2 regions of the Gulosibacter sp. ACHW.36C genome follow, and region 2 is predicted to be linked to the other one. Evidence: riboswitches for the same ligand, from Rfam matches in the RefSeq annotation. Region 2 holds a riboswitch; the other holds the start of a gene.

Region 1 (10,001 bases), 1.3 Mb from region 2:
AGGAACGCCTGCAGATTCAGGGCAAGAAGGATGCGAAGCTCGCGAAGCGTCTTGCCGAAGAACTCGAGTGGGTCCGCTCGAACTCGAAGGGTCGCCAGGCGAAGTCGAAGGCGCGTCTCGCGCGCTACGAAGAGATGGCTGCCGAGGCCGAGCGCACCCGCAAGCTCGACTTCGAAGAGATCCAGATTCCGCCGGGGCCGCGCCTCGGCAACATCATCATCGAGGCGAAGGATCTCAAGAAGGGCTTCGGCGACCGAGTGCTCTTCGAACACCTCTCGTTCTCGCTGCCGCGCAACGGCATCGTCGGCATCATCGGCCCGAACGGTGTCGGTAAGTCGACGCTGTTCAAGACGATCGTCGGCTTCGAACCCCTCGATGGCGGCGACCTCAAGATCGGCGAGACCGTCAAGATCTCATACGTCGACCAGGGCCGCTCGGGCATCGACTCCGAGAAGTCGGTCTGGGAGGTCGTCTCCGACGGTCTCGACTACATCCAGGTCGGCCAGGTCGAGATCCCGTCGCGTGCCTACGCGTCGTCGTTCGGCTTCAAGGGCCCCGACCAGCAGAAGAAGGCCGGCGTGCTCTCGGGTGGTGAGCGCAACCGTCTCAATCTCGCGCTCACGCTCAAGCAGGGCGGCAACCTGCTGCTGCTTGACGAGCCGACGAACGACCTCGACGTCGAGACCCTCTCGAGCCTCGAGAACGCGCTGCTCGAGTTCCCCGGCTGCGCCGTCGTCATCACCCACGACCGGTGGTTCCTCGACCGCGTCGCGACGCACATCCTCGCCTACGAGGGCACCGAGGAGAACCCGTCGAACTGGTACTGGTTCGAGGGCAACTTCGAGGGCTACGAGGCGAACAAGGTCGAGCGACTCGGTCCCGAGGCGGCCAAGCCGTCGCGGGTGACCTACCGCAAGCTCACGCGCGACTAATGTCGAGCGGCGCCCAGTGCTGGTCGAGCGGTGACGTCGACGGCGAGCGTCGCTACCACGTGCCGATTCCGGTGCGCTGGCGCGACCTCGACGGCTACGGTCACGTCAACAACGCGACCATGTTCACGCTGCTCGAAGAGGCCCGTGTGCAGGCGTTCTGGGTGGTTCCGCCGGAAAGTGGCGAACCACCCAGGCCGCTCGGCGTCGTGAACGCCGGCGCCGACGCCGACACGAACACGCTCATTGCCGCGCAGTCGATCGAGTACCGCGCGCCGATTCCGCAGCTGCACCGTCCCCTCGACATCGCGCTGTGGATCAGCGAGATCGGCGCGGCCTCGGCCGAGGTCTCGTACGAGGTGTGGAGCCCCGTCGGCGACGCCGAGCGCACGCTCTACACCGTCGCGCGCAGCACGATCGTGTTTATCGATGCGGCAAGCGGCCGGCCCCGCCGGCTGACCGAGGCCGAACGCGCTGCCTGGCGGCCGTACGTCGGCCCCCGGGTCGAGCTGCGCGCCGACAAGAAGCTGCGGGTATGACAGCCACCCTTCAGCTGGGCAACCCCATTGCCCGCGCCGACCTCGCGACCTATCTCGGGCGCGCGGGCCGCATCGAGGACTCGGGCGTGCGCATCCAGCAGGTCGCCGAAACCGGCATTGCCCTCTGGGTGCCGGTGCTTCGGCCCGCGGGCATCCTCACCGATTCGCCCCTCGTCATCGGCGTGCGCGCGCTGAGCGCGCAGGTTACCGGCGCCGACGAGTCCGACCGGCTCGACGGCTACTTCGACGCCATCGTGCCGTTGCGGGGCATGCTCGACCGGCTCGCGCGCGAGCCAGAGAGCGACGCGGAGGCCCGCAGCATCCCGCTGCCGCCCGAGCGGCTGCACGAGGCCTGGACCGGCACGCGGCCGCCGCTCGGCGGCTGGCACCGGGTCACGTCCCTCGACGCCGGCGTGCTCACGCGCGTCGCGGATGCGGGCATCGCCGAAATCACGCAGGCGACCGGCAACGAACTCGGCCAATTACTCGCCGAGCGGGTGCGCACCGATGTTTGGACGCGCATGCTGCCGGACGACGCGGTGGCGAGCGAAATCGCTGATCAGGATGCGCCCGATCGGCTTCCGCCGGCCGGCGCGGCCTTCGCGGCGCACGCGCTGGGGTTCCTTCGCGCCGGAGAAACTGGGACACTTTCGACGGCGCCCGGCTGGTGGCGCCTCGGCTTCGCGGCGGGCCAAGTGCTCGTGCGGCGCAGAAATTACGCCAGCGCGCACTAGGCTACAAAGGCTAGGGACGATAACCGAGAGGATCCACACCTTGACCGCAATGCACGCCACCATCGAGGTGCTCAAGAACGATGTGCTCGCCCGCAACGCCGGAGAGCCGGAGTTCCATCAGGCAGTGGTCGAGGTGCTCGACTCACTCGCGCCGGTGCTCGAAACGCACCCGGAGTACCTCGACCAGGACGTCATCCGCCGCCTCTGCGAGCCCGAGCGTCAGGTGATTTTCCGCGTGCCCTGGATCGACTCGAAGGGCAACGTCAACATCAACCGCGGGTACCGGGTTGAGTTCAACTCGGCCCTCGGCCCGTACAAGGGCGGTCTGCGCTTCCACCCGACGGTCAACCTCGGCATCGTGAAGTTCCTCGGCTTCGAGCAGACCTTCAAGAACTCGCTCACCGGCCTGCCCATTGGCGGCGGTAAGGGCGGCAGCGACTTCGACCCGCACGGCCGCAGCGACCGCGACATCATGGCGTTCTGCCAGTCGTTCATGACCGAGCTCTACCGCCACATCGGCGAGTACACCGACGTGCCCGCGGGCGACATCGGCGTCGGCACGCGCGAGATCGGCTACATGTTCGGCCAGTACAAGCGCATCACCAACCGCTTCGAGTCGGGCGTGCTCACGGGCAAGGGCCTCTCGTGGGGCGGCTCGCTCGTGCGCCCCGAAGCGACCGGCTACGGCACGATCTTCTTCGCGCGCGAGATGCTCGCGACGCGCGGCGAGGACTTCGAGGGCAAGCGCGTCTCGGTCTCGGGCTCGGGCAACGTCGCGATCTACGCGATCGAAAAGGCGCAGGAGCTCGGCGCGGTCGTCGTGACCGCTTCGGACTCGAAGGGTGCGATTTACGACCCCGACGGCATCGACCTCGACCTGCTCAAGCAGATCAAGCTCGAGGAGCGCGGCCGCATCAGCGAGTACGCCGACCGCCGCAGCAACCGCGTTGAGTTCCACGAGAACCGCAACGACGTGTGGCAGGTGCCCGTCGACGTCGCGCTGCCCTGCGCCACGCAGAACGAGCTCGACGTGCACGCGGCGCAGACGCTCATCAACAACGGCCTCAAGGTCGTCGCCGAGGGCGCGAACATGCCGCTCACCGCCGACGCCGCCTCGCTCATGCGCGAGACCGAGGGCGTGCTGTTCGGCCCGGCGAAGGCCGTGAACGCCGGTGGCGTCGCCACGAGCGCGCTCGAGATGCAGCAGAACGCCTCGCGCGACCGCTGGACGTTCGACTACACCGAGACCCGCCTCGAAGAGATCATGGTCGACGTGCACGAGACCTGCCGCGCCACCGCGCAGGAGTACGGCGCCCCGAGTGACTACGTGCTCGGCGCGAACATCGCCGGTGTCACCAAGGTCGTCGACGCGATGATCGCGCAGGGCCTGGTCTAGGCCGATTCGCCGCTGCCCGCCAGCCGGGTAGGATGAACGACAACGACAGGGGAGCGCCGAGCGGCGCTGAGAGTGCCACACTGGCAGACCCTCGAACCTGATCCGGTTAGTACCGGCGAAGGAAGTCGAGTTCTCTCCATCCGGGCGCGACATCGCGCGCGGATGCCCTCCATGCGAATGGAGGACACAATGCTACGTCGATCATCCACCCGACTCACCTCGACCGCGGCCCTCGCGGCGACGGCACTCCTGCTGAGCGGATGCACGCTCGTCGGCGGTACCGGGGCGAACGAGCCGAGCTCGTCGGCCTCGGGCACCGTGACGATGCTCACGCACGACTCGTTCAACGTGAGCGACGAGCTCATCGCCGAGTTCGAGTCGGCGACCGGCTACGACCTCGTCATCACCTCGCCCGGCGACGCCGGCGTCGTGACGAGCCAGCTGCTGCTCGCGGGCGACGCCCCGGGCGTCGACGGCGTCTACGGCCTCGACAACTACTCGGCGCAGACGGTCATCGACGCCGACGTGCTCGCGCCGTACACCTCGCCAAACCTGCCCGCATCCGCCGGCGCCCTCACGCTCAGCGATGAGCTCACGCCGATCGACCAGGGACAGGTCTGCGTCAACATCGACCACGAATGGTTCGAAGAGAATGGCGTCGACGAGCCGACGACGCTCGACGACCTCGCCACCGACGAGTACGCGCCGCTGCTCGCCGTGACGAACCCACTCACCTCGTCGCCCGGCCTCGCGTTCCTCGTCGCCACCGTCGCCGAGTACGGCGACGGCTGGCAGGACTACTGGCAGCAGCTGCTCGACGGCGGCGCCAAGGTCGAAGGCAGCTGGTCTGATGTCTACTATGTCGACTTCTCGGGCGCCGAGGGTGAAGGCGAGTTCCCGCTCGTGCTGAGCTACTCGTCGTCGCCGGCCGAATCGGGCGGCACCACGGGCGTGCTCGAGGCGAGCTGCACGACCCAGGTCGAGTACGCCGGCGTCACGAAGGGCGCCGAAAACCCGACCGGCGCGCAGGCCTTCATCGACTTCATGCTGAGCGAAGACTTCCAGCAGGCGCTGCCCGAGTCGATGTACATGTACCCGGTTGACGACGCGGTCGAGCTGCCGAGCGAGTGGGCGCAGCACGCGAGCCTCGTCGAGGAGCCGCTCGACCTCGACCCGGCCGAGGTCGCCACCAACCGCGACGCCTGGCTGGAGGAGTGGAACACGCTGTATGAGGCGAGCTAGCTGGCTTGCGGGCGCAGTAGTCCTCGCGTTCCTCGCCATATTCTTTGGCTGGCCAGTGGCCAGCATGCTCTGGCGGGGCATCTCGAGCGACTCTGGCATTGACCTCACCGGCTACGGTGAGGTGCTTGCCAGCGCCCGCACCTGGCAGCTGCTCGCGAACACGGTCGGCCTCGCCCTCGCCGCCGCGCTCGGCGCGGTCGTGCTGGGGGTGCCGACCGCGAGCATCCTCTATCGCCGCCGAGTGCCCGGTGGAGCGCTCCTGCGCGGCCTCATCACCGTGCCGTTCGTGCTGCCCACCGTGGTGGTCGGGGTCGCCTTCCGGGCGCTGCTCGGGTCGACCGGCCCCCTCGGGTGGCTCGGGCTCGACGGCACGACGTTTTCAGTCGTGCTCGCGCTAGTATTCTTCAACGTCGCGGTCGTCGCTCGGCAGGTGGGGAGCTTTTGGCGCGGCCTCGACCCGCGCCTCGCCGAGGCGGCCCGCACGCTCGGGGCGTCGCCGACGCGCGCGTTCTGCACCGTCACGCTGCCGCAGCTCATGCCGGCCATCGTTGCCTCAGCGTGCCTCGTGCTGTTGTTCTGCTCGACCGCCTTCGGCATCGTGCTCACGCTCGGCACGCCAGCGCCCGGCACGCTCGAGACCGAGATTTACACCCAGACCACGGTGTTCCTCGACCTTCGCACCGCGGCGGTGCTCTCGACCCTGCAGCTGCTCATCGTCGTCGCGACCCTCGTGGTGTCGGCCCGGCTCAACCGGCGCACCGAGGCGCGCATCAAGCTGCGCGACAACCCCGAGCTCCCGCTGCGCCGTGGCGACGTTCCGGCCGCGGTCGTCGCCGCGTTCACGGTGTTCGGCCTCGAACTGCTGCCGCTCGCGACCCTGCTCATCCGCTCGGTGCGCGTCGACGGCGCCTGGAGCCTGCACAACTACGCGGCGCTCTCGAGCAGTGGCGACGGTTTCTCTGGGGGAGTGACCGTGGTTGAAGCCCTGCAACACTCGCTGCAGGCCGCGGTCGACGCCACCTGGATCTCGCTGCTCTTCGGCATTCCCCTCGCCCTGCTCCTGTCGCGGCGCGTGCGCGGTGCCGCAGCGGCCGGGCAGCGCGTGCTCGACCTCGCGATCATGCTGCCGCTCGGCGTCTCGGCCGTGACGCTCGGCTTCGGCTATGTCGTCTCGCTCCAGGCCGTCGCCCCGCAGCTTGCGCACTCCGGCACGCTCGTGCCGCTCGCCCAGGCGGTCGTTGCCCTGCCGCTCGTCGTGCGCTCGCTCGTGCCGGCGATGCGCGCGATCGACCCACGGCTCCGCGACGCCGCCGCGACCCTTGGCGCAACGCCCTGGCGCATCCTGCGCACTGTCGACGGGCCAGTGCTCGCGCGGGCGCTCGGCATCGGCGCGGGCTTCGCGTTCGCGACCTCGCTCGGCGAGTTCGGGGCCACGAGCTTCCTCGCCTCACCCGAGCGGGCGACCCTGCCCATCCTCATTGCCCGTCTGCTCGGCCGACCAGGCGGCGACAACTACGGCATGGCGCTTGCGGCGTCGGTGCTGCTCGCCGTGATCTGCGGCACCATGATGCTGCTCAGCGAATACCTGCGCCCACGCTCGGCCCGAACCACGATCGGAGGTGCCTGGTGACCAAACCGGCACTCGAACTGCGCGGCGTGACCGTGCGCTACCCCGACGGCAGCACGCCGGTGCGCGATATTGACCTCACGGTCGCCGACGGTGAGGTCGTTGCCCTGCTCGGTGCATCCGGCCTCGGCAAGTCGTCGCTGTTGCGCGGCATCGCGGGCCTCGAACGCGTCAGCGCGGGTGAGGTGTGGATGCGCGGGGAACTGGTCACCGAGCTGCCCACGCACCGACGTGGGTGCGGCATGGTGTTTCAAGACGGCCAGCTGTTTCCCTATCGTTCCGTCGCGAAGAACCTTGCCTATGGGCTCGAGGTTGCGGGCATGCCGAAGGCGCAGCGCCGCGAGCGCGTCGCGGAGATGCTCGAACTCGTTGACCTGCCCGGTTACGAGGATCGCGCCGTGCAGACGCTTTCGGGCGGCCAGGCGCAGCGCGTCGCTCTGGCGCGCTCGCTCGCGGTGACGCCGCGTCTCCTGCTCCTCGACGAGCCGCTCTCGGCGCTCGACGCGGACCTGCGGGGGCGACTCGCGGTCGATCTTCGCAATATTCTGAAATCGACAGGAACCGCCGCGATCTACGTCACGCACGACCGCCAAGAGGCGACGACGATTGCGGATCGCGTGGTCGATCTCGAAGCACTAGGGCAGCAGCCAGACCGCCGAACGCGCCCGTGAGGTGGCCCTGCCACGAGACTCCAGCGCCCGCCGCGAAGATGCCGGTGAGCATCGCGCCGCCGTAGAGCAGCACGATGACCACCGCGATGACGCCGAAGAGGAGGCGATGGCGCATCTCGCGGGCAACGAAGACTCGGGTGAGGAGGTAGGCGAAGTAGCCGAACACGAGCCCCGACGCGCCGACCGTGATGGTGCCCGGCGCCGTCAGGAAGAGGGGACCGAGTGCGCCGATCAGCGCGACGATGAGCGTCACGAGCCAGAATCGCCGCGCCCCCTCGAGCGCCACGAGCGCGCCGAGCACGAGGAACGGCAGGGAGTTGCCGATGAGGTGATTCCAGTCGCTGTGGAGCAGCGGTGCGAGCACGATTCCCGGCAACGACGAGAAATCCCACGCCCGAATACCGAAGCGCTCCCATTGACCTGGGAGGATCCGGTCAAAGATCTCGACGAGCCACATCACGGCAAGCATCGCGGCCGGAGGAAAAACGGCTGGCCAGCGACGAGGTTTGGGATCGGCGGGGGACAGCTCGTGCGCGCGCATGCAGCAAGTCAAGCAGAATCGGTTTTTGCATCGGTTCAGGTGTTGCTAGTGTCTAGGGGTGCAATCGAGGCGAGCAGTGGTGACAGCGTTGTCGGCGCTCGTCGCTGTGTGCCTCACCGGGTGCGCCCCGACGCTGTCGAACACCGCGAGTCAATGGAGCGCGGCCGACAGCCAGGAAGAGACGATGGCGACCGAGACGATCTCGATCGCAGCGCTCCACTGTGACGTCCCGATGAACTGGGAAGACGTGAGCCGCTCGGACGCGACCGAGGTGTATCCCGTCGCCTACTCGAGCACCGACAAGGGAGGTGCGACCTCGACGCTGCGCTTCTCTCCCGATTATCACAACGCCACGACCGTCGCCGAGGCCGTCTCACAGGTGAGCGCGCCCGACGAGGACGCCGAGACCGAGCACGGCATCACCGGCTCGACGACGCAGCCCGGCCAGCCGTATCCGGGCGCGGTGACCGCCCGCACCGCCGAGCACTACTTCGCGACCGAGGCCGGCACCGAGATGGTGACGCACTGGTGGTTCCTCCAGGACGAGAAGACCGGCACGATCTACGCCGTCGAATTCACCGGTGAGGACACCGACGACAGCGTGGCGCTCATCGAAACGATCGACTCGTCGATTCGCCTCGGCGACGCCTAACACGCACATATCAACAAACCTGCATGCATTCCTCGTGTAGGAGGAGTATGGTCACTCCTTTCAGAAAAGAGGAAAACGCATGCAAATTAGTGCAGCAGTCGTGTCGGCGGCCTCCGCCGACTTTGAAATTCAGACCCTCGACCTCGAGGACCCGCGCGCAGGCGAAATTCGCGTCAAGCTCGTCGCGACCGGTGTCTGCCACACCGACGCGTTCATCCGCGACGGCGGGTATCCCACGAACTTCCCGGTCGTGCTCGGCCACGAGGGCGCCGGCATCGTCGAGTCGGTCGGCACCGCTGTCACCTCGGTGAAGCCCGGCGACCGCGTCGTGCTCGGCTTCAACTCGTGCGGTCACTGCGAGAATTGCCTCGGCGGCAAGCCCGCGTACTGCCTCGAGTTCAACGCCTACAACTTCGGCGGCGGCCGCACCGACGGCTCGAGCGCCATCAGCCGCGACGGCGAGCCCGTCAGCAGCAACTTCTTCGGCCAGTCGAGCTTCGCCACCTACGCGATCGCCACCGAGCGCAACGTCGTGAAGGTTGACGACGACGCCCCGCTCGAACTGCTCGGCCCCCTCGGCTGTGGCCTTTCGACCGGTGCCGGCGCGATCATCAACTCGCTCGAGGTCGGCGCCGGCGCGAGCGTGGGCGTCTTCGGCACCGGTGCGGTCGGCTCGGCCGCGATCATGGCCGCGGCAGCAGTTGGCGCCACCACGATCATCGCGCTCGACCTCAACGACGATCGCCTCGCGCTCGCGAAGGAGCTTGGCGCAACCCACAGCATCAACTCCGGCAAGGAAGACGTCGAGGCGCGCGTCGCCGAGATCACCGGCGGCCGCGGGCTCGATTTCGTGCTCGACACCACCGGCGTGCCCGCCGTGACGAGCTCGGCCGCGCCGCTGCTCGCAGTGAAGGGCACCCTTGGCCTCGTCGGTGCCGCGAAGCCCGGCGCCGAGGTGAACTTCGAGGTGGGCGCCTCGCTCATCAAGGGCTGGTCGTTCAAGACCATCGTCGAGGGCGACGCCGTGCCGCAGGACTTCATTCCGCGCCTCGTGCACCTGTGGCGCCTCGGCAAGTTCCCGATCGAGAAGATTTCGAAGACCTTCTCGTTCGAGCAGATCAACGAGGCCTTCGAGGCGTCGAAGTCGGGCGAGGTTATCAAGCCAGTGCTCGTCTTCGAACAGTAAGCACCGCACTACGAGCAACGCCCCGGTCGTCAGGCCGGGGCGTTGCTCGTTTTCCGCGTGGTGGTTATGGCTCGGGCGTTGGCTCGAATGTGTTCACCATCGCGTGCGCGGCGCGGTCGAAGTAGGCATCCATCGACGAGCGCACCATCGGCGAAAAGCCCATGGTGTCGAGGGCCGCACACATGTGTGTGAGCCAGCGGTCGCGCGCGTCGGGGTTCACATGAAATTCGACGTGGCGCATGCGCAGGCGAGGGTGCCCGCGCATCGACGAGTAGGTGGCCGGCCCGCCGAAGTACTGGCCGAGAAACCGGCTCAGGCGCCAGATTGCCCCCTCGAGGTCGTCGGCCGGGTACATGGGCCAGAGCACCGGATCCTGCTGCACGCCGTCGTAGAAACGCCGCACGAGCGTTTCGAACGTCGTCATTCCGCCGACTTCGTCATACAGAGTGGGCGCCAACGAATCAGACATGCCTCCAGCCTAGCC
Region 2 (10,001 bases):
AAAACCGCGGCAAGGATCCTCACACAGCGCCGAGCTCGTCGCGCTCCGGCGACACCGGCGTGCGTAGCAAGCCCCACCCAGATCAGGGCACGGCAGCCGCGTGGGATCGGGGGATCGACGGGGCCCAGCTCTGGGCTCGCCGCGCGCTGCTAGCTCGGCAGCTCGGCGCCAGCGACCAGCTCACGTAGCGCGGCGACGTGCTCGTCGAAGGTCTTTGCGCCGAGCTGCGTGATGCGCACCGAGGTGCGACGGCGGCGGTCGCGCTCGCTCGTCGCGAGCTTGCTCGTCGTGACGTACTGCAGCTCGACGAGCGTCTTGATCGTCTTCGAGAGGTTCGCATCGGAGAGATCGAGCGCTTCCTGCACCGCCGTGAACTCGGCACCCTCGAGCGGCCGCAGCAGGCTCAGGATGCGCAGCCGGTTCGGCGCGTGGATTTCGTCGTGGAACGCGGGATTAACGGACACTGTTGTACTCCGCAATCGAGACGCGGTCGTAGATCGGCCCGCCGACGCAGAACACGACGATGGCGGCGAGCATCGGGGCGAAGACCCAGAGGCTGAGTCCCTCGCCCCCGAGCGCTCCTGCCACCACCATGCACATGATCAGCAGCGCCATCATGACGATCAGCACCGTCCAGCTACGGGGGCCGTACGGCTTCGTGCTGGACACACCGGTGCGCTTTCGATAAATGAAGATGAGCGAGACGCTGATCGCGAGGCTCACGGCGAGCACGACAAGGTTCCAGCCGCCCGCGTGAATCAGTGCGGGCGCGGCCACGACGAGGGCGGCCGCAATCGAGAGCACGGGGTAATACCAGCGGGGCGTCTTCATGCGCTCGCTGTAGGAAGCCCGATCGGAGTCGATCTGCTGCAGGGCATCGGCGGCCGAAAAGTTCTCTTCGTTATGCGGGGCCATGTTGCTTTCCATGTGGTTAAGAGAATCACATTCCACACGGTTAAGTCAATTGACTTTCCTGGGCGTTAAGTGAGTGCCGAGCGCATGACCCCGCGAGTCGCCCGCCACGCCGAGCCCAGGGCATCCTCGTAGACTGCCCGGGTGAGTAATTCCGGCGACGGATGGGCGGAGGGCCCCGACGGCACCCGAATGTGGGGGCTGTTTGGCGCGGCCGGACTTGTCGCGCACGATCCCGACCGGGGCATCCTGCTGCAACACCGCGCACCCTGGAGCCACTACGGCGATACCTGGGGCATCCCCGGCGGCGCGCGGAATCTCGACGAGACGCCGGTGCAGGCGGCGCTGCGCGAGTCGTTCGAAGAGGCGGCGGTGCCGCAGGATGCGGTGTGCCCGCGCTTCACCTACGTGCGCGACCTCGGCTTCTGGCAGTACACGACCGTCATCGCGCGGGTGACGACGCCGTTCGAGGCGCACATGAACGACAACGAGTCGCACCAGCTCGCCTGGGTGGCCGTCAACGAGCTCGAGCGGCTCCGCCTGCATCCCGGCTTTGCCCGCGCCTGGCCGACGCTGCGGCCGCTGCTGGATGCCCGGGTCGAGATCATCGTCGACGTCGCGAACGTCATGGGCTCGCGGCCCGACGGCTGGTGGAAGGATCGCACCGGTGGGGCCCGGCGCGTCGTTGCGGAGATCTCCCCCATTGCCGCCGACGGCTGCCCTGCGTCGCTGTTCGGGCTCGACGTTGCGACCGCCTGGCCGCGCGTCACGTTCGTTGTCGAGGGTGCGGCCCGACCCGTGGCCGAGGCCTGCGCATCCGAACCCGGGGTGCGCATCCGCGCCGCTGCCGGCTCAGGCGATGACGAGGTCGTTGCCGCAATTGAGCCGGGTGCGACGACGCTCGTGGTGACGAGCGACCGCGAGCTGCGGGCCCGCGCCGAGGCGCTCGGAGCCCGCACCATCGGCGCCGGCGCATTCAGGTCTGCGATTGGGCTCAGCAAATCGTCGTAGAGTCGAGGTGCCGACGTTTTGCTCGCGCATGCCCTGACCGCGTACCCCGGGAAGACTGATGATTCGAGACACGAGCCGACTCGTTGCCGAACAATTCGCCGCCGCGTACGGGGCTCAGCCCGAGGGCGTCTGGTCGGTACCTGGCCGCGTGAGCATCATGGGCGACCACACCGACATCGAGGACGGGCTCACGCTCGCGCACGCGACCGAGCGGCGCTCGGCGGTCGCCATGTCGAGGCGCGACGACTCGCTCGTGCGGGTGCGCACCGACCTCGCCTCCGACGTCATCGAGACGACGCTCGAGCAGCTCGTGCCGCCGGCCGAGCACAACTGGTTCGATTATCCCCTCGGCACGATCTGGGCGGGGCTCGAGCACATTCAGATGTTCAACTCCGAGCTCGTCGATGGCGACGAGGATGCGGCGCTCGAGCCGACCGGACTCGACCTCTTTATTACGACCGACCTGCCCATCGGCGGCGGCCTCGCCTCGAGCGCGTCGATCTGCGGCGCGATCTCGCTCGCGATCAACGCGCTGTGGGGCTTCGAGCTCGACACGCAGCGGCTCGCGCGGCTCGGCTACCGCGTCGAGAACGACTATGTCGGCGCATCCGCCGGCCTTGCCGACCACATCGTTTGCCTCAGCGCCGAGGCAGACAAGGACGTCTTCTTCGACGCGCGCGGTAACGACGTGACGCTGCTCGATGCCCCGCCGCTGGCCGAGCTTGGCCTCGCGCAACTGCTCGTGCACTCGGGCGAGAACCACCGCAACTGGGAGGGCATCGTCACCGACCGGCATGACGCCTGCGACCGGGTCGCGAAGGCGCTTGGCTGCCAGTACCTGCGCGAGGTGAAGTTCGAGGACTTTGAAGCCGCGACGAACCTCGACCCGGTCGACCGCAAGCGCGCGGCGTACGTGCTCACCGAAATGCAGCGCGTGCTCGACATCACGCGGGTGCTGCGCACCGACGGCGCAGCCCACACCGGGCCGATCTTCAACGCCTCGCAGCAGTCGCTGCGCGAGGACTTCGGGGCGTCGACGCAGCGCATTGACCTCATCAGCGAGCTCGCGCTCGCGAATGGCGCGCTCGGCGCGCGCATGACGGGTTCGGGCTTCGGCGGCACGGTCTTCGTGCTGATTCCGCTCGACCGCGTCGACGAGTTCCGCAACAACCTCAACGAGGCCTTCGCCGAGTTCGGCTGGAGCGGCCTCGAGGTCGTCACGACCTCATCGGCCGACGGCCCCCGCCGCGATCTCTAACCGGAAGCTCCCACCCCGGCAGCCCCACCGAGGCACCCCCTCGTCCTGTCGCCGAAGCAGTTGAGTGGTCGTTTTTTGTAGTTTTGGCGGCGGCATTGTCAACTGGTGGATGCAACAAGGATCTGGTTGAGGCGCTTGGCTGGGGTGTCGTAGTCCAGGGTTGGGCGGGGTCGTGTGTTGAGTTTGCGTGCGACCTCGTCCAGGTCCTGTTGCGTGTGCCCGGGCAGGTCGGTGCCCTTTTTGAACCAGTGCCGCAGCAGTCGGTTCGTGTTCTCGTTCGATCCGCGCTGCCAGGGCGAGTGGGGGTCGGCGAAGTACACGGCGTCCACGAGTTCGGTTTGGATGCGCCGGTACTCCGCTAATTCGGTGCCGCGGTCCCAGGTGATCGATTGCCGTAGTTGTTCTGGGAGTTGGCGCATTTGTTGGATCATTTGCGTCGCGACCTGGTTCGCGGTGTGCCCGTCGGGGAGGTGGAGCAGGATCACGAACCGGGTCGCGCGTTCCACGAGCGTGCCAATCGCGGACTTACTCCCCGGCCCGACGATGAGGTCGCCTTCCCAATGCCCGGGGATGGCGCGGTCTTCGACCTCGGGCGGGCGCTCACTGATCGTGAACGCATCCTGGTAGATTGACCGGCCCCGCCGCTCGGTCGTGCCCTGGGGTTTGCGTTGGCTACGCCCCAGGGATAGCTGTTTTGCCAGGTCTTGCCGCAGCCCGCCCCGGGTTTGGACGTACAGGGCGCGGTAGATCGTTTCGTGGCTCACACGCCCCATTGTGGCGTCGGGTTCCCGGCGCAACATGTCCGCGATGAGTTTCGGGGACCAGCCCACATCCATCGCGTCTTCGATGAACCCGCGTAACGGAGCGGTGTCCTCGCGGCACAGGATCGGGGGTTTTGGCCGACGTCGTCGGTGGCGGGCGTTCAGGTGCGCGGCCGCGGCCGAGTACTGGCCGTCTGCGTGGGTGTTGCGGTGCAGTTCGCGGCAGACCACGGACCGGTCCCGGCCGATCTCTGCCGCGATGCGGGATTGGGTCCATTGGTCACGGATCCCGGCCTGGATGAGCACGCGTTCTTCGAACGTGAGGCCGCGTCCGATGTGTTCTTGATCGATAGTGATTGGGGTGTGGTGGCGGAGTTCGAACGCGGTCATTCCGACATACTTCCGTCGCCACCTGGCCGCAGTGCCTGACCCGATGCCGAGACGGGTTGCCGCCCTGGCGGGCGGCAACCCGTCCTTGCAGATCAGGTCAACGAACTGGTCCCGAACGGCCTGCTTGTATCGGTTCCCGTGGGGATTCTTCGGCATGCAACATCCTCCTCATGTTGCAACGACCGTATGAATCCACCGGCGCCAAAACTACAAAAAACGACCACTCAACTGCTCAGCTTTAGGCGGCGCGTTCGGCGGTTTCTACGACGTTCGCGAGCAGGAGCGCTCGCGTCATCGGGCCGACGCCGCCGGGGTTGGGCGACAGGTAGCCCGCGACCTCGGCGACCGCCGGGTCGACGTCACCGTACACCTTCGACTTGCCCGTCTCGGGGTCGGTGACCCGCGAGACGCCCACGTCGAGCACCGCGGCGCCCGGCTTCACCCAGTCAGGCTTCACGAGGTGCGCGGCGCCGGTCGCGGCGACGATCACGTCGGCAGTGCGGGCGATCTCGGCGATGTTCTGCGTGCCGGTGTGCGTCAGCGTCACGGTCGCGTTGAGGTCGCGCCGCGTCAGCAGGGCGCCGATCGGCCGCCCCACCGTCACGCCGCGGCCCACGACGACGACGTGCTTGCCGTCGAGCGAGTAGCCGTTGCGCTGCAACAGCTCGACACAGCCCCGCGGCGTGCACGGCAGCGGGGTGGTGATCTCCTCGCGCACGTTGAGCACGAGCCGGCCGAGGTTCGTCGGGTGCAGCCCGTCCGCGTCCTTGGCCGGGTCGATGCGCTCGATCAGCGCATCCTGCTCGAGGTGCTTCGGCAGCGGCAGCTGCAGGATGTAGCCGGTGCACGCCGGGTTCGCATTGAGCTCGTCGAGGGCCGCGGCCACCTCCTCCTGCGTCGCCGTGGCGGGCAGCTCAACCTGAATCGACTCGATGCCGACCTCGGCACAGTCGCGGTGCTTGCCCGCGACGTAGAGCTTCGAGCCCGGGTCTTCGCCCACGAGCACCGTGCCGAGCCCCGGCACGATGCCGCGCTCGCGCAGCGCACTCACGCGCTCGGCGAGCTCGGCCTTGATCGCTGCCGCCGCGGCCTTGCCGTCGAGGCGAACTGCCGTCATGCGTACACCAGGCCCGGGTAGAGCGGGAACTTGTCGGCGAGCACCTTGGTGCGTGCGCGGAGCGACTCGATGTTCGGCTCGGGCTTGAGCGCCTCGGCGATGACGTCGGCTACCTCGCGGAACTCCTCGTCGCCGAAGCCACGGGTCGCGAGCGCCGGCGTGCCGATGCGCAGGCCCGAGGTCACCATCGGCGGGCGCGGGTCGTCGGGCACCGAGTTGCGGTTCACGGTGATGCCAACCTCGTGCAGGAGGTCTTCGGCCTGCTGGCCGTCGATCGGCGCGTCGCGTAGGTCGACGAGCACGAGGTGCACCTCGGTGCCGCCGGTGGTCAGGGCGACGCCGGCCTCCTTCACGTCGTCCTGCAGCAGGCGCTCGGCGAGAATCTGCGCGCCGCGGAGGGTGCGGGCCTGGCGGTCCTTGAACTCCTCAGTCTGCGCGAGCTTGAACGCGACGGCCTTACCGGCGACCACGTGCATGAGCGGGCCACCCTGCTGGCCCGGGAACACGGCCGAGTTGATCTTCTTCGAGAGGTCGGCGTCGTTCGTAAGAATGAAGCCCGAGCGGGGGCCGCCGATGGTCTTGTGCACGGTCGACGAGACAACGTGGGCGTGCGGCACCGGGTTCGGGTGCAGGCCCGCGGCCACGAGGCCAGCGAAGTGCGCCATGTCGACCCAGAGGTACGCGCCAACCTCGTCGGCGATCGCGCGGAACTGCTCGAAGTCGAGCTGGCGCGGGTAGGCCGACCAACCAGCGATGATCACCTTCGGCTTGTGCTCGAGCGCGAGCTCGCGCACCTGCTCCATGTTGATGCGGCCGGTCGAGAAGTCAACGCCGTAGGCCACCACGTCGTAGAGGCGACCCGAGAAGTTGATCTTCATGCCGTGCGTGAGGTGGCCGCCGTGGTCGAGCGAGAGGCCGAGGATGGTGTCGCCAGGCTTCGCGAGCGCGTGCAGCACCGCGGCGTTCGCGCTCGCGCCCGAGTGGGGCTGCACGTTCGCGTAGGCGGCGCCGAAGAGCTCCTTCGCGCGGTCGCGTGCGAGGTCTTCGGCGACGTCGACGGCCTCGCAGCCGCCGTAGTAGCGGCGGCCGGGGTACCCCTCGGCGTACTTGTTCGTGAGCACGCTGCCGACGGCCTCGAGCACCGAGCGGGGCACAAAGTTCTCACTCGCGATCATCTCGAGCGTGTTGCGCTGGCGGTCGAGCTCGTTCTTGAGCACCTGCTCGATCTCGGGGTCGACTTCAGAAAGTGGCAGGTTCTGGTATTCGGACACTGGGACTCCTTCGCTGATTCGCGGAATCGAATCGGTCGTTCGTGTCGGCGAGCCCAGGCGTGCGGCTCGTGCTCCGGATGCCGCTCCCCGATGGTGACCCATCTGACGCCAGTCGCGACTCCGCCAGTCTAAACGGATGCGCGGTACTGATAGCTGCGTGCGTCGCAGAAAGTCGTGGGCCGGATGCGCGGCCCGGCCGTGCGCTAGGGTGGCCGCAGTGACACGGGGTGCCGAGCGATCGGCTGAGATCACACCCGTCGAACCTGATCCAGTTAGTACTGGCGAAGGGATCGTCCAATTCGCTGCTGTTCCGCCGTCGGCCTCGCCGCGCGCGGCCAGGCCGTGACGCGCCGCGCCCTTCGCCGATGAAGGGAATGTCGCCATGCCACCTCTCACCGCGTCGACCATCGACGCGACCACGCCCGACACCGTCGCCGAACTGCTCGGCCGCGTGCGGGCATCCGCCCCACTCGTGCACAGCATCACGAACAATGTCGTCACCGGGTTTACTGCGAACGCCCTGCTCGCGCTCGGCGCGGCGCCAGCCATGGTCGACATCGTCGGCGAGGCCGGCCTGTTCGCCCGCGTCGCCGGCGGACTACTCGTGAATCTCGGTACGCCGACGCCCGAGCAGCGCGGCGCGATCGCCGAGGCGGTCGCGGGCGCGCGCGACGCCGGCACGCCCTGGGTGCTCGACCCGGTCGCGATCGGCGCCCTGCCGATCCGCACCCGGCTTGCGGCCGAGCTCGTCGCCCAGCAGCCGACCGCGGTGCGCGGGAACCCCTCGGAGGTGCTCGCGCTCTCCGGCGCGGGGGCAGGCGGCCGCGGCGTCGAGTCGACCGACTCCGCCGCGAGCGCGCGGGCCGCGGCGGTCGAGCTCGCGGCCCGCTTCGGCACCGTCGTCGCGGTCTCGGGCGAGGAGGATCTCATCACCGACGGCCGCTCGGTCGTCTGGGTCGAGGGCGGGGATGCGCTGCTCACCAAGGTGACCGGCGGCGGCTGCGCGCTCGGGTCGATCGTCGCGGCGTTCCTCGCCGTGCGGGGTGAGATTTCGGCGCTGGATGCGCTCGTCGCGGCCCACGTGAGCTACGGCGTCGCGGCCGAACGGGCGGCCGCCCGGGCCGGTGGGCCGGGCTCATTCGCGGTCGAGCTGCTCGACGCGCTCGCCGCCATCACGGCGGGCGAGGTGGCCGCGGGCACGCGCATCCGGGTGGAGCCTGCAGGCGAGAGCGCCACCGCGCAGGCCGCAACGGGTGGCTTCGCCGCTGCCCAGGCCACCTCGGGCGGCGCGGCATGAGCCCCGCAGGCCCACGGGAGCCAGTCGGCGCCAAGCTAACGCAACCGAATCCGGCGTCCACGCCCCGTCGCCAGCCCGCGCCCATCACCGGCATCTACCTCGTCACCGACCGCCACCTCACGGGCGACCGCGGCCTGCTCGCGACCGTCGATGCGGCCGTCGCGGGCGGCGTCACGACGGTGCAGTACCGCGAGAAGCGGCGCGGCGCCGAAGACCAGCTGCGCGACCTCGAGCGGCTCGCCGAGGTGATCGACGGCCGCGCGACGCTCATCATCAACGACCGCCTCGACGTGGCGATAGCGGCGCGCAAGCTCGGCATCCGCCTCGACGGCGTGCACCTCGGGCAGGGCGACGCCGCCGTGCACGAGGCCCGTGACGCGCTCGGCGCCGACGCCATCGTCGGCCTCACCGCAAACACCACCGCCCACCTCGCTGCCGTCGCGGCGCTGCCGGCGGGCACGGTCGACTACCTCGGCATCGGCGTGATCCGCCCGACCTCGACCAAACCCGACCATCCGCCCGCCCTCGGCGTTGACGGCTTCGCCGCACTCGCCGCGGCCACGCCGCTGCCCGCCGTCGCGATCGGCGGCATCCACGCCGACGACGTCGCCCCGCTGCGCGAGGCCGGTGCGGCCGCCATCGCCGTCGTCTCGGCAATCTGCGCAGCACCCGACCCCTCGTTCACCGCCCGCGGCCTCACCGCGGCCTGGCACACCGCATCCACCCCAACCCGAAAGGCCCACGCATGACCATCACCAGCGAACCCACCACCGCCCTCCCCCTCGCCGAGCAGACGGTGCTCGTCACGGGTGGCGCCCGCGGGCTCGGCCGCGCCCTCACCGAGGCGTTCGTGCGCGAAGGTGCCCGCGTCGTCGTCAACTACCGCGAGAGCGGCGAGGCGGCCGCGCAGCTCAAGGCGGCGCATCCGGGGCGCGTGGTGGCCGCCCGCGCCGACGTGCGCGACCGCACCGAAGTTGAGCAGCTCTTCGCCGCCGCCGACACCGCGTTCGCCGCGCCCGTCACGACGGTCATCAACAACGCCCTCGTCGACTTCTCGTTCAACGGCGATGCCCGCGCGAAGGCCGACGACATCAACTACGCCGACTTCGACACGCAGTTCTCAGGCACGATCCGCGGCGCGCTCAACGTGATTCAGGCGGCCGCCCCGCACTTCGCCCGCGCGGGCTCGGGCCGCGTCATCAACATCGGCACGAACCTGTTCCAGTACCCCGTCGTGCCCTACCACGACTACACCGCCGCGAAGGCGGCGCTGCTCTCGCTCACGCGCACCTTCGCCGATGACCTCGGGCCGCGCGGCATCACCGTGAACATGATCAGCGGCGGCCTGCTGCGCACCACCGATGCGAGCGCCGCGACGCCGGATGCGGTGTTCGACGCGATCGCGCAGGGCACCCCGCTGCGCTCGGTCACGACGCCGGCCCAGTTCGCCGACGCGGCGCTTTTCTTCGCCTCGCCGTGGGCGCGCGCCGTGACCGGACAGAACCTTGTCGTCGACGGCGGGCTCGTGAAGAACTAGCGCCTACGGGCCGACGACCGCGGGCGCGGGCCAGAGCTCGTGAAAGTGATGCACCGGCCCGTGCCCCGAGCCCACCTCGAGCTCGTCGGCGTGCCGCAGCGCGCCCGTCAGGTACCGCTTTGCGAGCTCGATGCTCGTGGGCACGTCGTGCCGCGGCAGCAGCGCCGCGATCGCGGCCGAGAGGGTGCAGCCCGTGCCGTGGGTGTTGCGGGTGCGGATGCGCGGGGCCGCGTACTCGCGCACGCGCGGCTCGTCGACGTGCCCGCTCGCGAGCAGGTCGCGGCTCTCCTCGCCCGTGAGGTGGCCGCCCTTGAGCAGCACCCACTCGCCGCCGCACACCCGCAGGCGCTGCAGCAGTGCGTGCATCCCGTCGACGTCGCGGGGTTCGGCCTCGGCTCGCGCGAGCACCGCGCCCTCGGGCAGGTTCGGCGTGATCACCGTGGCGCG

The links. Region 2 has a riboswitch for thiamine pyrophosphate ahead of thiM (hydroxyethylthiazole kinase). Riboswitches for the same ligand answer to the same signal wherever they lie in the genome.
Region 1: it holds a riboswitch for thiamine pyrophosphate, as region 2 does, so the genes downstream of both, M3M28_RS03270 (thiamine ABC transporter substrate-binding protein) here and thiM (hydroxyethylthiazole kinase) in region 2, are expected to answer to the same signal.

The regions. Positions count from the first base shown of each region.
Region 1 covers NZ_CP097160.1:731,105-741,105, forward strand. Annotated here, with positions in the region: gene ettA (energy-dependent translational throttle protein EttA) at 1-932, shown strand, start outside; gene M3M28_RS03255 (acyl-CoA thioesterase) at 932-1,468, shown strand; gene M3M28_RS03260 (hypothetical protein) at 1,465-2,202, shown strand; gene gdhA (NADP-specific glutamate dehydrogenase) at 2,252-3,598, shown strand; TPP riboswitch at 3,636-3,739, shown strand; gene M3M28_RS03270 (thiamine ABC transporter substrate-binding protein) at 3,788-4,840, shown strand; gene M3M28_RS03275 (ABC transporter permease) at 4,827-6,470, shown strand; gene M3M28_RS03280 (ABC transporter ATP-binding protein) at 6,467-7,138, shown strand; gene M3M28_RS03285 (rhomboid family intramembrane serine protease) at 7,044-7,679, opposite strand; gene M3M28_RS03290 (hypothetical protein) at 7,759-8,331, shown strand; gene M3M28_RS03295 (NAD(P)-dependent alcohol dehydrogenase) at 8,411-9,517, shown strand; gene M3M28_RS03300 (globin) at 9,582-9,986, opposite strand.
Region 2 covers NZ_CP097160.1:2,020,947-2,030,947, forward strand. Annotated here, with positions in the region: gene M3M28_RS09320 (transcriptional regulator) at 150-464, opposite strand; gene M3M28_RS09325 (hypothetical protein) at 454-915, opposite strand; gene M3M28_RS09330 (NUDIX domain-containing protein) at 1,057-1,923, shown strand; gene M3M28_RS09335 (galactokinase) at 1,982-3,181, shown strand; gene M3M28_RS09340 (IS30 family transposase) at 3,280-4,248, opposite strand; gene M3M28_RS09345 (bifunctional methylenetetrahydrofolate dehydrogenase/methenyltetrahydrofolate cyclohydrolase) at 4,571-5,449, opposite strand; gene glyA (serine hydroxymethyltransferase) at 5,446-6,720, opposite strand; ZMP/ZTP riboswitch at 6,765-6,846, opposite strand; TPP riboswitch at 6,934-7,028, shown strand; gene thiM (hydroxyethylthiazole kinase) at 7,103-8,017, shown strand; gene thiE (thiamine phosphate synthase) at 8,014-8,766, shown strand; gene M3M28_RS09365 (3-oxoacyl-ACP reductase) at 8,763-9,554, shown strand; gene thiD (bifunctional hydroxymethylpyrimidine kinase/phosphomethylpyrimidine kinase) at 9,558-10,001, opposite strand, start outside.